DNA from 2 places in the uncultured Bradyrhizobium sp. genome. Region 1 is predicted to be linked to the other one. Evidence: predicted binding sites of a transcription regulator. Region 1 holds the regulator's gene; the other holds the start of a gene.
What was found. Region 1 encodes LexA, which represses DNA repair genes until DNA is damaged. Its sites were predicted from a motif close to TGTTCNNNNTGTGTTCNG; they were not measured.
Positions count from the first base shown of each region.

Region 2: a site for LexA is predicted at 3,672-3,689, ahead of ACFE72_RS10275 (DNA recombination protein RmuC). Genes of this name have one in related genera too.

Region 1 covers NZ_CAXUNQ010000035.1:12,318-19,508, reverse strand. Annotated here, with positions in the region: gene ACFE72_RS16690 (HAD-IA family hydrolase) at 1-110, shown strand, start outside; gene glp (gephyrin-like molybdotransferase Glp) at 120-1,331, shown strand; gene lexA (transcriptional repressor LexA) at 1,511-2,221, shown strand; gene ACFE72_RS16675 (ComEC/Rec2 family competence protein) at 2,234-4,501, opposite strand; gene ACFE72_RS16670 (glutamine--tRNA ligase/YqeY domain fusion protein) at 4,571-6,250, opposite strand; gene gltX (glutamate--tRNA ligase) at 6,396-7,191, shown strand, end outside.
Region 2 covers NZ_CAXUNQ010000014.1:49,862-57,052, reverse strand. Annotated here, with positions in the region: gene dapE (succinyl-diaminopimelate desuccinylase) at 1-1,022, shown strand, start outside; gene truA (tRNA pseudouridine(38-40) synthase TruA) at 1,070-1,807, opposite strand; gene fmt (methionyl-tRNA formyltransferase) at 1,930-2,859, opposite strand; gene def (peptide deformylase) at 2,996-3,523, opposite strand; gene ACFE72_RS10275 (DNA recombination protein RmuC) at 3,720-4,928, shown strand; gene polA (DNA polymerase I) at 4,973-7,191, opposite strand, start outside.

The sequences.
Region 1 (7,191 bases):
TCGATGATCTCGCAGAAAACATCGAGGGCGCGCGGGCGCGCGGGTTGGCCGTCGTTCATGTCGGATCAACCCGCGACGTGGCGGACGCGCTGGCCGCGCTGGGAATTTAGGAGATTTTGGTGGCACTGATGCCGGTGGCCGACGCGCTGTCAGCGGTTCTCGCGGGTGCCGAGGCTCTATCCCAGGAGATGGTCGCGCTCGATGCGGCGCATCACCGCGTGCTCGCACGCGACATCGCCGCACGAAGGACCCAGCCGCCGCAGGCGATGTCCGCGATGGACGGCTATGCGGTGCGTTCAGCCGACGCCTCAACGGTCGCCGCACGGCTGCGGGTGATAGGCGAGGTCGCCGCGGGCCGACCGTTCGAAGCGGCGTTGCACGCAGGAGAAGCGGTACGGATTTTCACTGGCGGGGTGATCCCGCAAGGCGCCGACGCCGTGGTGATCCAGGAAGATACGGTACGCGACGGCCCCATCATCTCCCTCACCGAACCGGCGGTCATGGGGCGGCATATCCGCCCGGCCGGCGTCGATTTCTGCGAAGGAGACGTGTTGCTGCGTGCCGGCCGCCGCCTCACCGACCGCGACCTGTCGCTGGCGGCAAGCATGAATTATCCGCAACTCGGCGTGCGACGCCGGCCCAAGGTCGCCGTGCTCGCCACCGGCGATGAATTGGTGATGCCGGGTTCGACGCCCGGCCCCGGCCAGATCGTATATTCGAACGGCTATGCGCTGCGGGCGCTGGCCCGCGCCGAGGATGCCGACACTGCCGACCTCGGCATCGCCGCCGATACGGTCGCGGCCACTACCGACGGCATCCGCCGCGCGCGAGATGGGGGCGCCGACATTCTCATCACCATCGGCGGCGCATCGGTCGGCGACCATGATCTGGTCAAGCGAGCGCTGCAGGCCGAGGGCGTTTCGATGGCGTTCTGGCGGATTGCGATGCGGCCCGGCAAGCCGATGATGCACGGCCGGCTCGGCTCCATGCGGGTGATCGGCCTGCCCGGCAATCCGGTGTCATCCTATGTCTGCGCCTTCCTGTTCATGGTGCCGTTGATTCGGGCGCTGTCGGGCCGTTCGGACGTTCATCATGCAACGGAAACGGCCGTGCTGGGACGCAATCTCGCCGCCAACGATGCCCGCGAGGACTATCTGCGCGCGCAGCTCGAAGAACGCTCCGACGGTGGTTTGGTCGCCACTCCCGTCAACCACCAGGACAGTTCATTGTTGGGAAATCTCGCTGCGGCGCGGGCGCTTGTGATCCGTTCACCGTTTGCTCCCGCGGCGTCCGCTGGATCGCCCTGCGTCATTCTCAGGCTGCCGACGTGATGCTCCACGCACCTGCCTTGCTCGAAAACTTCGTTTTGTTGACGTGAAATTAAGTGGTTGCGGAACACATATGGAACATATAGGGTCCGTTCATGATTTGTTTCGAGTAATTCGCCCGCAACGGAGTCTCCCCGACTTCTCGAAATCGAACGGCACTATCAAATTGAGGATTGGCCGAGATGCTCACGCGCAAACAATATGAACTCCTGCGATTCATCAATGAGCGGTTGAAGGAGGCCGGCGTTCCCCCGTCTTTCGATGAGATGAAGGACGCGCTGGATCTGCGTTCCAAGTCCGGCATCCACCGGCTGATCACGGCGCTCGAAGAGCGCGGCTTCATTCGCCGCCTCCCCAATCGCGCCCGCGCCATCGAAGTCATCAAGCTGCCGGAACTGTCGGGCAATGGCGGCAGCAACGGCCGGCGCGGCTTTACCCCTAGCGTGATTGAAGGCAACCTTGGCAAGGTCCGCCCCAGCACCGGCGGCAGTTCGGAGGACGATTCCAGCCGTCCGGTGTCGGTGCCCGTGATGGGCCGCATCGCGGCCGGCACTCCGATCGAGGCGCTGCAGACCCGCAGCCATACCATCAGCGTGCCGCCGGACATGCTCGGCTCCGGCGAACACTACGCGCTTGAGGTCCGCGGCGATTCCATGGTCGACGCCGGAATCCTCGATGGCGACATGGCGCTGATCCAGCGCAACGAGACCGCCGAAACCGGCGACATCGTGGTCGCGCTGATCGACGAGGAGGAAGCGACGCTAAAACGCTTTCGCCGCCGTGGCGCCTCGATCGCGCTTGAACCCGCCAACACCTCGTATGAAGTCCGCATCCTGCCGCCGAACCGGGTGCGGATTCAGGGCAAGCTGATCGGGCTCTATCGGAAGTATTGAGCGGGCTGGCGGCTAATCTTCCATCTGCAGATCGGCTTCGGCCGGGGTCGCGTCGAGGGGACGCGCCGCCGCGGGACCGGGATAGCTGTTTTCCGGTTCGGTTGGCTCGCCAGCCGCCGGCGACCAGGGGCGATCCGTCCCGTCCGGCTTGGCCGCATCGATCACAAAACCGCCCGGGGTTCGCCGCAAGCTGGTCGCAAGACGTTTTTGCAGCAATTCCCGGCCGATCACCAGCGCCTTGCATCCAAACGGAGCCTGTCGCGCTGTGATGATGACCGCGGCGCGTCCGCAATCATCCGACAGCGCCTCGGGCCGCAGCACCAGTGCTGCGAACGTCCCATCCGCCAACGGCGTCACGCAACCCGCTGCGTCGCAAGAGACGCCGCCGCTAAGCGAAACAGCCTCCGGGATCCGCGCGTCCGCGTCCGCTGCGAGCCATTCCTTGACCAGGAACGTATCCTTTGCAGTCCGCATCAGATGCAGGCGCCCGTCTTTGCCTCGCACGCCGACATTGCGCGCATCGCCCGAGATCAGAATGTCCGGCCGGGGCGCGCAGAGCGCCCATACAATCGCGATCCCAAGGGCGCCCGCGCCGCTCCAGCGCAACGGCGTCCTCAGCAGGCCGAACAGGATGATCCCCGCGGTCGCCGCAATCAGCGGCCCGGTGCCGAATGCCACCATGCGGCCGATGGCCCCGGGCAGTGCCGCGACCCATTGCGCGACCGTGATCATCCAGTCGATGCCGAATTCCATGATGCGCCAGAACACGCCGTCGAAGCCGAACGGCATCGCGACAAGGCCCATCATCCCGGCCGGCATCACCATCACCGACACCACCGGCATCGCCGCAAGATTGGCGACTACCCCGTACGGTGTCACGCGATGAAAATGAAACGCGGCGTAAGGCATGGTCGCAAGGCCCGCGACCAGCGATGCCAGCGCCAGCATCGCAATCTCGCGCCCACCCCATAAGGCAGCCCGCGCGGTGGCCGAATGGTCCGTCGCAGCGAACAGCGCTGGCATGCCCGTCTGTACCAGCGCTACCAGTCCCAGCGTCGCTGCGAACGACATCTGGAAGCTCGGATGCACCAGCGCTTCCGGCGCAATCGACAGCACGATCATCGCTGCCACCGCCAGGGTGCGGAACGTCACCGCGCGGCGGTCGACCATGACCGCAATCAGAACCACGGCGGTCATGAAGAACGATCGCTGAGTCGCAACCTCGGCGCCGGACAGCAGAAGATAAAACAGAGCCGCCGCCAGCGCCGCGGCGGCAGACCACTTCTTGATCGGGAACGTTACCGTCAAGGTCGGAACCAGAGCCAGCGCTGCACGGACCGCGAAGAACACCACGCCGGCGACCACCGCCATGTGATATCCCGAAATCGACAGCACATGACCGAGGCCGGAGATGAACATCGCGTCGTTCACCGGCGCCGAGATGGCGTCCCGCCGCCCCGTCAGCAGGGCGGTCGCGATGGCGCGGCTATCGCCGCTGAGAACCGTGCGGATCCGCGCGTCAATGGCGTCGCGCAGCCCTTGCATGAAGGCCGCATAGCGCAGCGACACGCCGCGGCTGAACGGCGGATCCAGGGTCTTGATGGCGCCCATCACGAAGCCGGACGCACCGATGCCCTGAAAATACATGTCGCGGGCGAAATCATAACCGCCGGGCCGCAGCGGCGCCAACGGCGGCAGCAGCCGCGCCTTCAGTTCGACAAAGCTGCCGACCGCGGGCGCGGTGGCCTTTTTCACGGAGAGGCGGACGCGCGCCAGTTTGGTCTGTTCGCGCGGGCTGTCCATCTGCACCACCCGCAACACGAAGCGGTCAGTACGTTCACGCTCCTCCCGCGTCTCGACAAAACCTTTCAGCGACACCGCATAGATCGGCCGCGCCAGCACGCCATGGGCGACCCGCGCCGTTTTCAGCGTTGCGGTGGCGAAGCCTGCCGCCAATGCTGCCATCATGACGATTGCAGGAAACGCCTTTTGCCGCCGCAACAGCCATGCCGCCGCGCAAAGCACCGCTGCGGTGGCGGCAACCGCCCAGGCAACCGGCTCGCGATCGGCGGCGAAGTAAAACGCAATCCCGGCCCCGAAGGCGACCGGTATCCATGGCAGCAACCGCCCGGCGCCGGCCTCGGCGCGCACCCAGTTTCGCAACTCGGTCCCGAGCGAAGACCATGCGCGATACCCCGAGGGGGCGAAGCCGCCGGCCCGCACCGCCCCGCGCGGCGGCCAAGTCCCCGCCTTGCTTCGGCTGCCTCCCCACTCCGCCACGGCGCATGATCCTCAAGACAGTGCGCCCATCAGAAATGAATTGAAGGATCGCCGCCAGCAACCGGCAGTTTAGCCTTTGCCAACTTCCTTCGCGAACGTATCGCGCAGGCCGATGGTTCGGTTGAACACGGGGTGACCAGGCGCCGAATCCGGATCGCGGACGAAATATCCCTGCCGCTCGAACTGCATCACCTCGGACGAATTACCCTCGACGATCCCAGGCTCAACCCGCGCATCGGCCAAAAGCTCGAGCGATTGCGGATTGAGGTCGGCGGTGAAATTGGCGGCGTCCGGCGTGGGCTTTACAAACAGCTGGTTGTAAAGTCGGATTTCGGCCGGCACCGAATGCGCCGCCGACAGCCAGTGCAGCGTCGCCTTCACTTTCCGCCCGTCGGGCGCATTGCCGCCTTTGGTCGCCGGATCATAGCTGCAGCGCAGTTCGACGATCTCGCCCGCGGCGTCTTTCACGACTTCCCGGCAGGTGATGAAATAAGCATAGCGCAGCCGCACCTCGTTGCCCGGCGAAAGCCGGAAGAATTTCTTTGGCGGGTTCTCCATGAAGTCATCGCGCTCAATGTAAAGCTCGCGCCCGAACTTGATCCTGCGCCTACCAGCCGCCGGATCGTCGGGATGATTGACAGCCTCGATCTCCTCGACCTGCCCTTCCGGATAATTCTCGATCACGACTTTCAGCGGCCGCAGCACCGCCATCCGCCGCGGCGCTGACCTGTTCAGTACTTCGCGGATCGAGAATTCGAGCATGCCGACATCGACGACGCTGTTGGCTTTCGCCACCCCGATGCGCTTGACGAATTCGCGGATCGCGGCCGGCGGCACCCCGCGCCGTTTCAACCCGGCAATGGTCGGCATGCGCGGATCGTCCCATCCACCGACATGCCCCCCGCGCACCAGTTCGGTCAGCACCCGCTTCGACAGCAACGTGTAGCTCAGGTTGAGCCGGGCGAATTCGTATTGATGGGGCTTGGACGGCACCGGCAGCTTGTCCAGCAGCCACTCGTAGAGCGGGCGGTGATCCTCGAATTCCAGGGTGCAGATCGAGTGGGTGATGCCCTCGATGGCGTCGGACTGCCCATGGGCGTAGTCGTAGCTCGGATAAATCGACCATTTATCGCCGGTGCGCGGATGGGCCGCGTGCAGGATGCGGTAGAGCACGGGATCGCGCAGATTGATATTGCCCGACGACATGTCGATTTTTGCACGCAGCACACGTGCGCCGTTGGGAAACTCGCCGGCCTTCATGCGGCGGAACAGATCGAGATTTTCATCGACCCCCCGCTCCCGAAACGGGCTGTTCCGCCCGGGCTCGGTCAGCGTTCCCCGCGAAAGTCGGATTTCGTCCTGCGACTGATCGTCGACATAGGCATGGCCGGCGCGGATTAGCTCTTCGGCCCAACCGTAGAGCCGCTCGAAATAGTCCGATGCATAAAAAAGATTGGTTCCCCAGTCGTAGCCGAGCCAGCGGACGTCGGCTTGGATGGAATCGATATATTCCTGCTCCTCCTTGGTCGGATTGGTGTCGTCGAAGCGGAGGTGGCAGCGCCCGGCAAATTCCTGCGCGATGCCGAAATTCAGCGCGATCGACTTGGCATGGCCGATATGCAGGTAGCCGTTCGGCTCTGGCGGGAAGCGCGTCACGACCTGTGTGTGCTTATGCGCATCGAGATCGGCCTGAACGATGTCGCGAATGAAATCGCGCCCCGCCTCTGCCGCCGCCAGTTCTGCCGTCATTGATGATTTCCTATCCGGATCAACGGACCTTCTGCCAAATCCGTCGATCCACGCCAAGCCCGCACAGGGCTTTAGTTAGGCAACTTTCCTGCTATACAGCACCGCGCTTCGCGCATGCCCTCTCCACCTCCGGCCCACTCCCGCAATGACCGATTCCGTCGTCACCCGCTTTGCCCCCTCGCCCACCGGCTTTCTTCACATCGGAGGCGCCCGCACGGCGCTGTTCAACTGGCTCTATGCGCGCAGACGCGGCGGCAGGATGCTGCTGCGGATCGAGGACACCGACCGGGAGCGCTCGACCCCGGAAGCCATCGACGCCATTCTGGACGGGTTGAAATGGCTCGGACTCGATTGGGACGGCGACGTCATCTACCAGTTTCAGCGAGCCGCCCGCCATCGCGAAGTCGCAGAGCAAATGCTGGCCTCGGGCCGGGCCTATCGCTGCTATGCGACGGCGGAGCAACTCAAGGCCATGCGCGAGACGGCGCGCGCAGAAGGCAGGACCCGCCTCTACGACGGCATGTGGCGCGACCGCGATCCGGCCGAAGCGCCGTCTGCGATCCGACCGACGATCCGTCTCAAGGCGCCGCAAACCGGAGAGACCGTGATCGACGACCAGGTGCAGGGCCGCGTGGTCTGGCAGAACGAAAGCCTCGACGATCTGGTGCTGCTGCGCGGCGACGGCAATCCGACCTACATGCTGGCCGTCGTGGTCGACGATCACGACATGGGGGTAACCCATGTTATTCGCGGCGACGATCACCTGATCAATGCCGCGCGGCAGAAGCAGATTTACGACGCGCTGGGCTGGGAGCTGCCGAGCATGTCGCACATTCCGCTGATCCACGGCCCGGATGGATCGAAACTGTCGAAGCGTCACGGCGCGCTGGGCGTGGAGGCCTATCGCGCCATGGGATATGTGCCGGCGGCGCTGCGCAATT
Region 2 (7,191 bases), on a different contig from region 1:
GCGAGCCCGGCACCGCCGATATCGATAATCTTTACGCCCGCATCGGCAGCGGCGCACCGCACATCACCTTCGCCGGGCATACCGACGTGGTGCCGGCCGGTGACGAGGCTGCCTGGACGCACGGCCCGTTCTCGGGCGAGGTGAAGGACGGATACCTGTATGGCCGCGGCGCCGTCGACATGAAGGGCGGCATCGCCTGCAGCGTCGCGGCGGCGCTCGATTATCTGGCGGCGAATGGCGGGCAATCGAAAGGTTCTATCTCGTTCCTGATCACCGGCGACGAGGAAGATATCGCTGTCAACGGCACCGTGAAACTATTGCAGTGGGCGGCGGCGCGTGGGGAAAAATTCGATCACTGCGTGCTGGGCGAACCCAGCAACGTCGAGCAACTCGGCGACGGCATCAAGGTCGGCCGGCGCGGTTCGCTGTCGGGCACGCTTACCGTCGACGGCGTCCAGGGCCACGTCGCCTATCCGCACCGGGCGTCAAACCCCGTGCCGGATATATCGGCGTTGATTATGGCGCTGAGCAACGAGCCTCTCGACCATGGCAGCGCACATTTCCAGGCGTCCAACCTCGAATTCACGTCGGTCGATGTCGGCAACACTGCGAGTAATATAATCCCCGGGCAGGCGCGCGCCAAGTTCAACATCCGCTTCAACGACCACCACACCCGTGACTCGCTGCGCGCATTGATCGAGCAGCGCATGACTAAGGCGGCGGGCAACCGGATACGTGCGCGGATTGCGTGGGAGCCGTCGAACGCCGACGTGTTCGTAATCAAGCCGGGCGCGTTCACCGATCTTGTTGTCGCGGCGATTGAGGAAGTTACCGGGCGCAGGCCCGACCTCAACACCGCAGGCGGTACATCGGATGCCCGCTTCATTACTCGCTATTGTCCGGTGATTGAATTCGGTCTGGTCGGCCAGACCATGCATCAGATCAACGAACGCACTCCGGTCGCCGATCTGGAAAAGCTGACGAAAATCTATCGCGGCGTGCTGGACCGGTATTTTGGATGACATCTCGGGCTGTCATCCTGCGCGAACGCGGGTGATCGGCCGGGCGACTAATATTCCACCCGCACCAGATACAGCCCGTCGGGCGGCGCGACCGGGCCGCAGGCGGCGCGGCGGCGGGTGGCGAGCGCGGCTGCGAGGTCATCGGCGCTCCAGCGCCCCTCGCCGACCCATACCAGCGAACCGACCATCGAGCGCACCTGGCTGTGCAGGAATGACCGCGCCGAGGTGACGATGTTTACATTGTCGCCGTCGCGCGCAACATCGAGCTGGTCGAGGGTCTTTTCCGGCGATCTGGCCTGGCACTCCGTGTGGCGAAACGTGGTAAAATCGTGCTTGCCGATCAGGCGTTGCGCGGCATCGTGCATCGCGGACGTATCCAGCAGCTTCGGCACGCGCCAGACATGCCCGGCATCGATCGCGAGGTTGGCGCGGCGATTGACGATGCGATAGAGGTAATGCCGCCGGATCGCGGAGAACCGCGCTTCGAACATATCAGGCACGATCTCCGCGCTGAGTACACCGATCGGATGCGGCCTTAAGTGCGCGTTCAGGCCGTCGCGAAGCCGGCCCGGCGCGAAGTGTTTTGCGATGTCGCAATGCGCCACCTGCGCCAGCGCGTGCACGCCCGCATCGGTGCGGCCCGCGCCGTGGACGCGGACGTGCTCGCCGCAGATCGCTTTGACCGCGGTTTCCAGCGCACCCTGCACCGACGGTCCATTCTCCTGGATCTGCCAGCCGGAGAACGGCGCGCCGTCATATTCGATGGTGAGCTTGTAGCGGGGCAATGGTCTATCTCGTTGTCATTGCCGGGTGTGACCGGCAATCCATCCTCTTTGAAGAGTCTTGTTTTCGAGATGGATACGCGGGTCAAGCCCGCGCATGACAAAATCGAATTTTGGCGGGCGCGTTAACTCATTTGGGCGGGTGGCTTGAGCGGGGTGCCGCGCAGAAAATCCGCCGCCTTCATCGGCTGCTTGCCGGCGCGCTGCAGTTCGATAATGCGGATTGCGCCCTCCTTGCAGGCGATGGTCAGGCGATCGTCGAGCAATTCGCCTGGCATGCCCGGACCCTGGGCGAGTTTGCAGCGCAGGATTTTCACCCGCGTCTCGCCTTCGATCGGCATTTCACACCACGCACCGGGAAACGGCGACAGTCCGTGGATATGTCGCAGCACCGCGCGCGCGGGCTTGTCCCACTCGATCCGGGACTCGGCTTTCTCGATCTTGGCCGCGTAGGTCACGCCGACTTCGCCTTGCCGGGTGAGCCGCAGTTTGCCGCGCTCGAGCGCGTCCATCGCACGCACCATCAAACCGGCGCCGAGCGGGGCCAGCGCGTCATGCAGATCGGCCGCGGTCATCGCGTCCGTGATCGCGATGTGTTCGGCCATGGCGACGCCGCCGGTATCGAGACCGACATCCATCTTCATTACCATCACGCCGGACTCGCAATCGCCAGCCATGATCGCGCGGTTGATCGGCGCCGCGCCGCGCCAGCGCGGCAACAGCGAAGCGTGCAGGTTAAAGCAGCCGAATCGTGGCGCATCGAGAATAGCTTGCGGCAGGATCATGCCATAGGCGACCACCACTGCTGCGTCAGCCTGGTGCGCCGCAAATTCCTGCCGTGCTTCCTGGGTCCTTAAAGTCGTCGGAGTGAGCACGGGAATGTCGCGCGCTCCAGCTTCCAGCGCTATAAGCGACGGTTGTAATTTCAGGCCGCGTTTCGCCGGCTTGGCCTGCCGGGTATAGACCGCCACAATCTCATGCCCGCGCTCCGCAAGCGCGCGCAACGTCGGCACCGCGAATTCGGGCGTGCCCATGAAAATCAGACGAAGCGGCATTGTTTGAAGGTGTCCCGCAAAAATATGGTTTACGCGTCATGGCCGGGCTCGTCCCGGCCATCCACGTCTTGCTTGCCCAGGCCAAAGACCTGGATGCCGGCACACAGCCGGCATGACGGGCTGAAAGTCCGCGTTCCTACTCCGCCGCCCGTTTCGCAGCCTTGGTAAATTTCTTCAGGACCCGGTCGCGTTTCAGCTTCGAGAGATAGTCCACGAACAGCACGCCGTTGAGATGGTCGATCTCGTGCTGGATGCAGGTGGCGTAAAGGCCGTCGGCGTCTTCCTCATGCATCTTGCCGTCCAGGTCCATGAAGCGCACCCGCACCCGCGCCGGCCGCTCCACCTCCTCGTAGTATTCCGGGATCGACAGGCAGCCTTCCTCGTAGGTCGACCGCTCTTCCGACGACGACAAAATCTCGGGGTTGATGAACACCCGCGGCCGCGGCTTGCTCTCACCGTCGTCTTCCTTCTTGGCGAGGTCCATGGTGATCAGGCGAACCGGTTGCGCGACCTGGATTGCCGCCAGCCCGATGCCGGGCGCGTCGTACATGGTCTCGAACATGTCATCGGCGAGCTTGCGCAGCTCCGCGGTGACCTTCGCGACTGGCCGGGAAACGAGCCGCAACTGCTTGTCCGGAAGGACGATAATTTCACGGATTGCCATGGCGGGCGATTTAATCTGCTGCCTTGGCGGGGTCAATGCGTCCGGCGCGGGCAATTAACCCCGTCTTAACCATGAAAATCAGGCCGCCGTTAACCATCAAAATCAACCTCGCATTAACCATAAAAATTATCCTTTTATTCACCGCAAATGTTCCCTCTTCGTTCGTCGCGGCGCCCGAATCGGTTACAACGGCGGAATGAACGACATTCTTTTCATGATCGGCGATGCGCCGGTCCGCACCGGCGCGGCGCTGATCGGCCTCGGCGCGCTGGCGCTCATCCTGCTTCTAACCATCACGGTCGCGATCGCGCGCTCCGGCAGCCTAGGCGCCGCGCTGGCGATGGCGCAGGCGATTCGCGCCGACGAACTGGAGCAGCGCCTCGGCGAGATGATGCGCATCCAGAACGAGTCCACCGGGCGCGTTCATGAGATGGGACAGGCACTGGTGGGCCGGCAGGCGGAAATGGCGCGGGCCGTCAATGAGCGGCTGGATTCGGTGACCCACCGCGTCGGGCAGTCGATGGAGCAGACCACGCGCAACACCATGGACTCGCTACGCGCGCTGCACGAGCGGCTCGGCATCATCGACAACGCCCACAAGAATCTCACCGACCTCACCTCGCAGGTGACGACGCTGCGCGACGTGCTCGCCAACAAGCAATCGCGGGGCGCGTTCGGACAGGCGCGGATGGAGTCCATCGTCCAGGATGGCATGCCGAAGGACTCCTACGCCTTCCAGCACACGCTCTCCAACAACAAGCGGCCGGATTGCGTGGTGTTTCTGCCCGACCAGCGTCCGCTGTGCATTGACGCCAAATTCCCGCTCGAGGCAATGACCGCGCTGCACGACGCGCGATCGGACGACGAAAAAAAATCGGCCGCCCAGCGGCTGCGCGTCGACGTCATGAAGCATGTCACCGATATCGCCGAAAAATACCTGATCCCCGGCGAAACCCAGGACACCGCGCTGATGTTCGTGCCGTCGGAATCGGTCTACGCCGAAATCCACGACGGTTTCGACGACGTCATCCAGAAGGCCTATCGCGCCCGCGTGGTGCTGGTGTCGCCGTCGCTGCTGATGCTGGCGATCCAGGTGATGCAGCAGATCCTGAAGGACGCGCGGATGCGCGATGCCGCCGACCAGATCCGCACCGAGGTCATGCATCTCGGCGACGACTTGAGCCGCCTGCGCGAGCGCGTGCTGAAGCTGCAGAACCATTTCGGCCAGGTGAACGAAGACGTTCGGCAAATCCTTATTTCGGCCGACAAGATCGAAAAGCGCGCCGGCCGGATCGAGGAACTCGATTTCAGCAAGACCGACGCGCCGGAGCCGCCGCGCATCGTCAAAACCGACGGTCCGGGCCTGTTTCCACGCCTGCCCCGCAAGCTGCGGGCCGGCGAGTAGGTCTCAACGCTCAGCTAGAGCGAGCCCGGAATGACGGACGCGGTTCAATGCGCCTCGTCCCAGTTATTCGCCGCCCGTGCGTCGACCTGCAGCGGCACCGACAGCAGCACCGCGGGAAACGGCGCGTCCTGCATGGTGTGCTGCACCACCGGCAGCGTCGCCGCCACCTCTGCGTCGGGCACCTCGAAGATCAATTCGTCGTGCACCTGCAGCAGCATCTGCGCCGAGAGTTTCTTCTCCGCCAGCGCGTCCTCCATCCGGATCATGGCGCGGCGGATGATGTCGGCTGCCGTTCCCTGCAGCCGCGCGTTGATGGCGGCGCGCTCGTTGAAGGACCGCACCGAGGCGTTGCTGGCCTTGATGTCCGGGTAATGGCATTTGCGGCCGAACAGCGTTTCGACATAGCCGTGCTTGCGGCAGAAATCGCGCGTTTCATCCATATAGGCGCGGATCCCGGGAAAGCGCTCAAAATATTTCTTGATGTAAGCCGAGGCTTCCTCTCTGGGAATGCCGAGCTGGTTGGCGAGGCCGAACGCCGAGATGCCGTAGATGATGCCGAAATTGATCGCTTTGGCCCGGCGGCGCACCTCGTTCGGCATGTCCTTGACCGGCACGCCGAACATTTCTGAGGCAGTCATGGCGTGAATGTCGAGCTTGTCGTGGAACGCCTGCTTCAACACCGGAATGTCGGCGATTTCGGCCAGCAGCCGCAATTCGATCTGCGAATAATCAGCCGACACCAGCTTGTGGCCCGGCGCCGCGATAAAGGCGCGGCGGATTTTGCGGCCGTCCTCGGTGCGCACCGGGATATTCTGCAGGTTCGGCTCGTTCGATGACAGCCGCCCGGTGGTGGTCGCCGCCAGCGCATAGGTGGTGTGGACGCGATGGGTCTGCGGGTGCACATAGGTCGGCAGCGCGTCGGTGTAGGTCGACTTGAGCTTCGACACCTGCCGCCATTCAAGGATCTTTTTCGGAAACTCGTGGCCCTGTTCGGCGAGTTCGTCGAGGACCTGCGCGGTGGTGGACCAGGCGCCGGTCTTGGTCTTGCTGCCGCCGGGCAACGCCATCTTGCCGAAGATGATGTCGCCGATCTGTTTCGGGCTGCCGACATTGACCAGCTCGCCCGCGATCTCCTGAATCTCGGATTCGACTCGCGCCGCGGTCTGCGCGAAATCGGCCGACAACCGCGACAGTACCGGGCGGTCGATCGAGATACCGCGTCGCTCCATCCGCCCGAGTACGCCGACCAGCGGCCGCTCCAGCGTTTCATACACCGCGGTCATGCGCTCGGCGGCGAGCCGCGGCTTCAGCACCCGCCATAGCCTTAAGATGACATCGGCATCCTCCGCAGCGTACGCGGTCGCGCGATCGATCGCGACCTGGTCGAAGCCGAGCTTGTTCTTGCCGCTGCCGGTGACCTCGCCATGGCTCAACACGGCATGACCGAGCCGGCTTTCCGCCAATGCATCGAGCCCGTGCGAATTGCGGCCGGCGTCGAGCGCATACGACATCAGCTGCACGTCGTCATGGTTGCGCATGAAAATGCCATGCTGCGCCAACATCACGGCGGTGAATTTGACGTTGAACCCGATCTTCAGAAACCCTGCCGATTGCAGCAGCGGCCGCAGCGCGTCGAGCGCATCGGAGATCTTGACCTGCTCCGGCGCCAAGCCCGCGGCGAACAATCCGTCACCGTCGCCGGACTGCTTGTGGCCGAGCGGAATATAGCAGGCGTCGTTGGGCGCGAGCGCCAAGGCGATGCCGCACATCTCCGCCTGCATCGGATCGATCGAGGTCGCTTTGGCGTCGATGGCGACGTGGCCGACATCGTACGCGCGCGCAATCCATGCCTTGAGCTGATCGAGGCTGCGGATAGCCTGGTATTTGCCGCGATCGATCCTCGCCTTGCGCGCGGCTTCTCCCCGCGAAGCCGCAAGCGCTTGCGGCGTCAGCGCAATGACGGTGCCGCGGTCTGTTTTCACGGTCCCGGGCAGGCGTTTCTGAACACCGGCGTCGCCGAGCGCGGATTCGCCGGCGCGCGCCGCGAAATTGGTTCCCTTTGCTGCGGCGTCCGGCTCACCGCCCAGCGACGCCGTGGAGGGCGAATCCGACGGTAGTTCGCGCGAGGCGAAGGGGCTTTTCAAGTCCGTCGCGGCGTCGATATCCGACGGGTCGACCTCAGCATATTCGGCAACGCGCCGCGTCAGCGTCGAAAACTCCATCGCCTTCAGGAACGCGATCAGCTTGCGCGCATCGGGTTCAT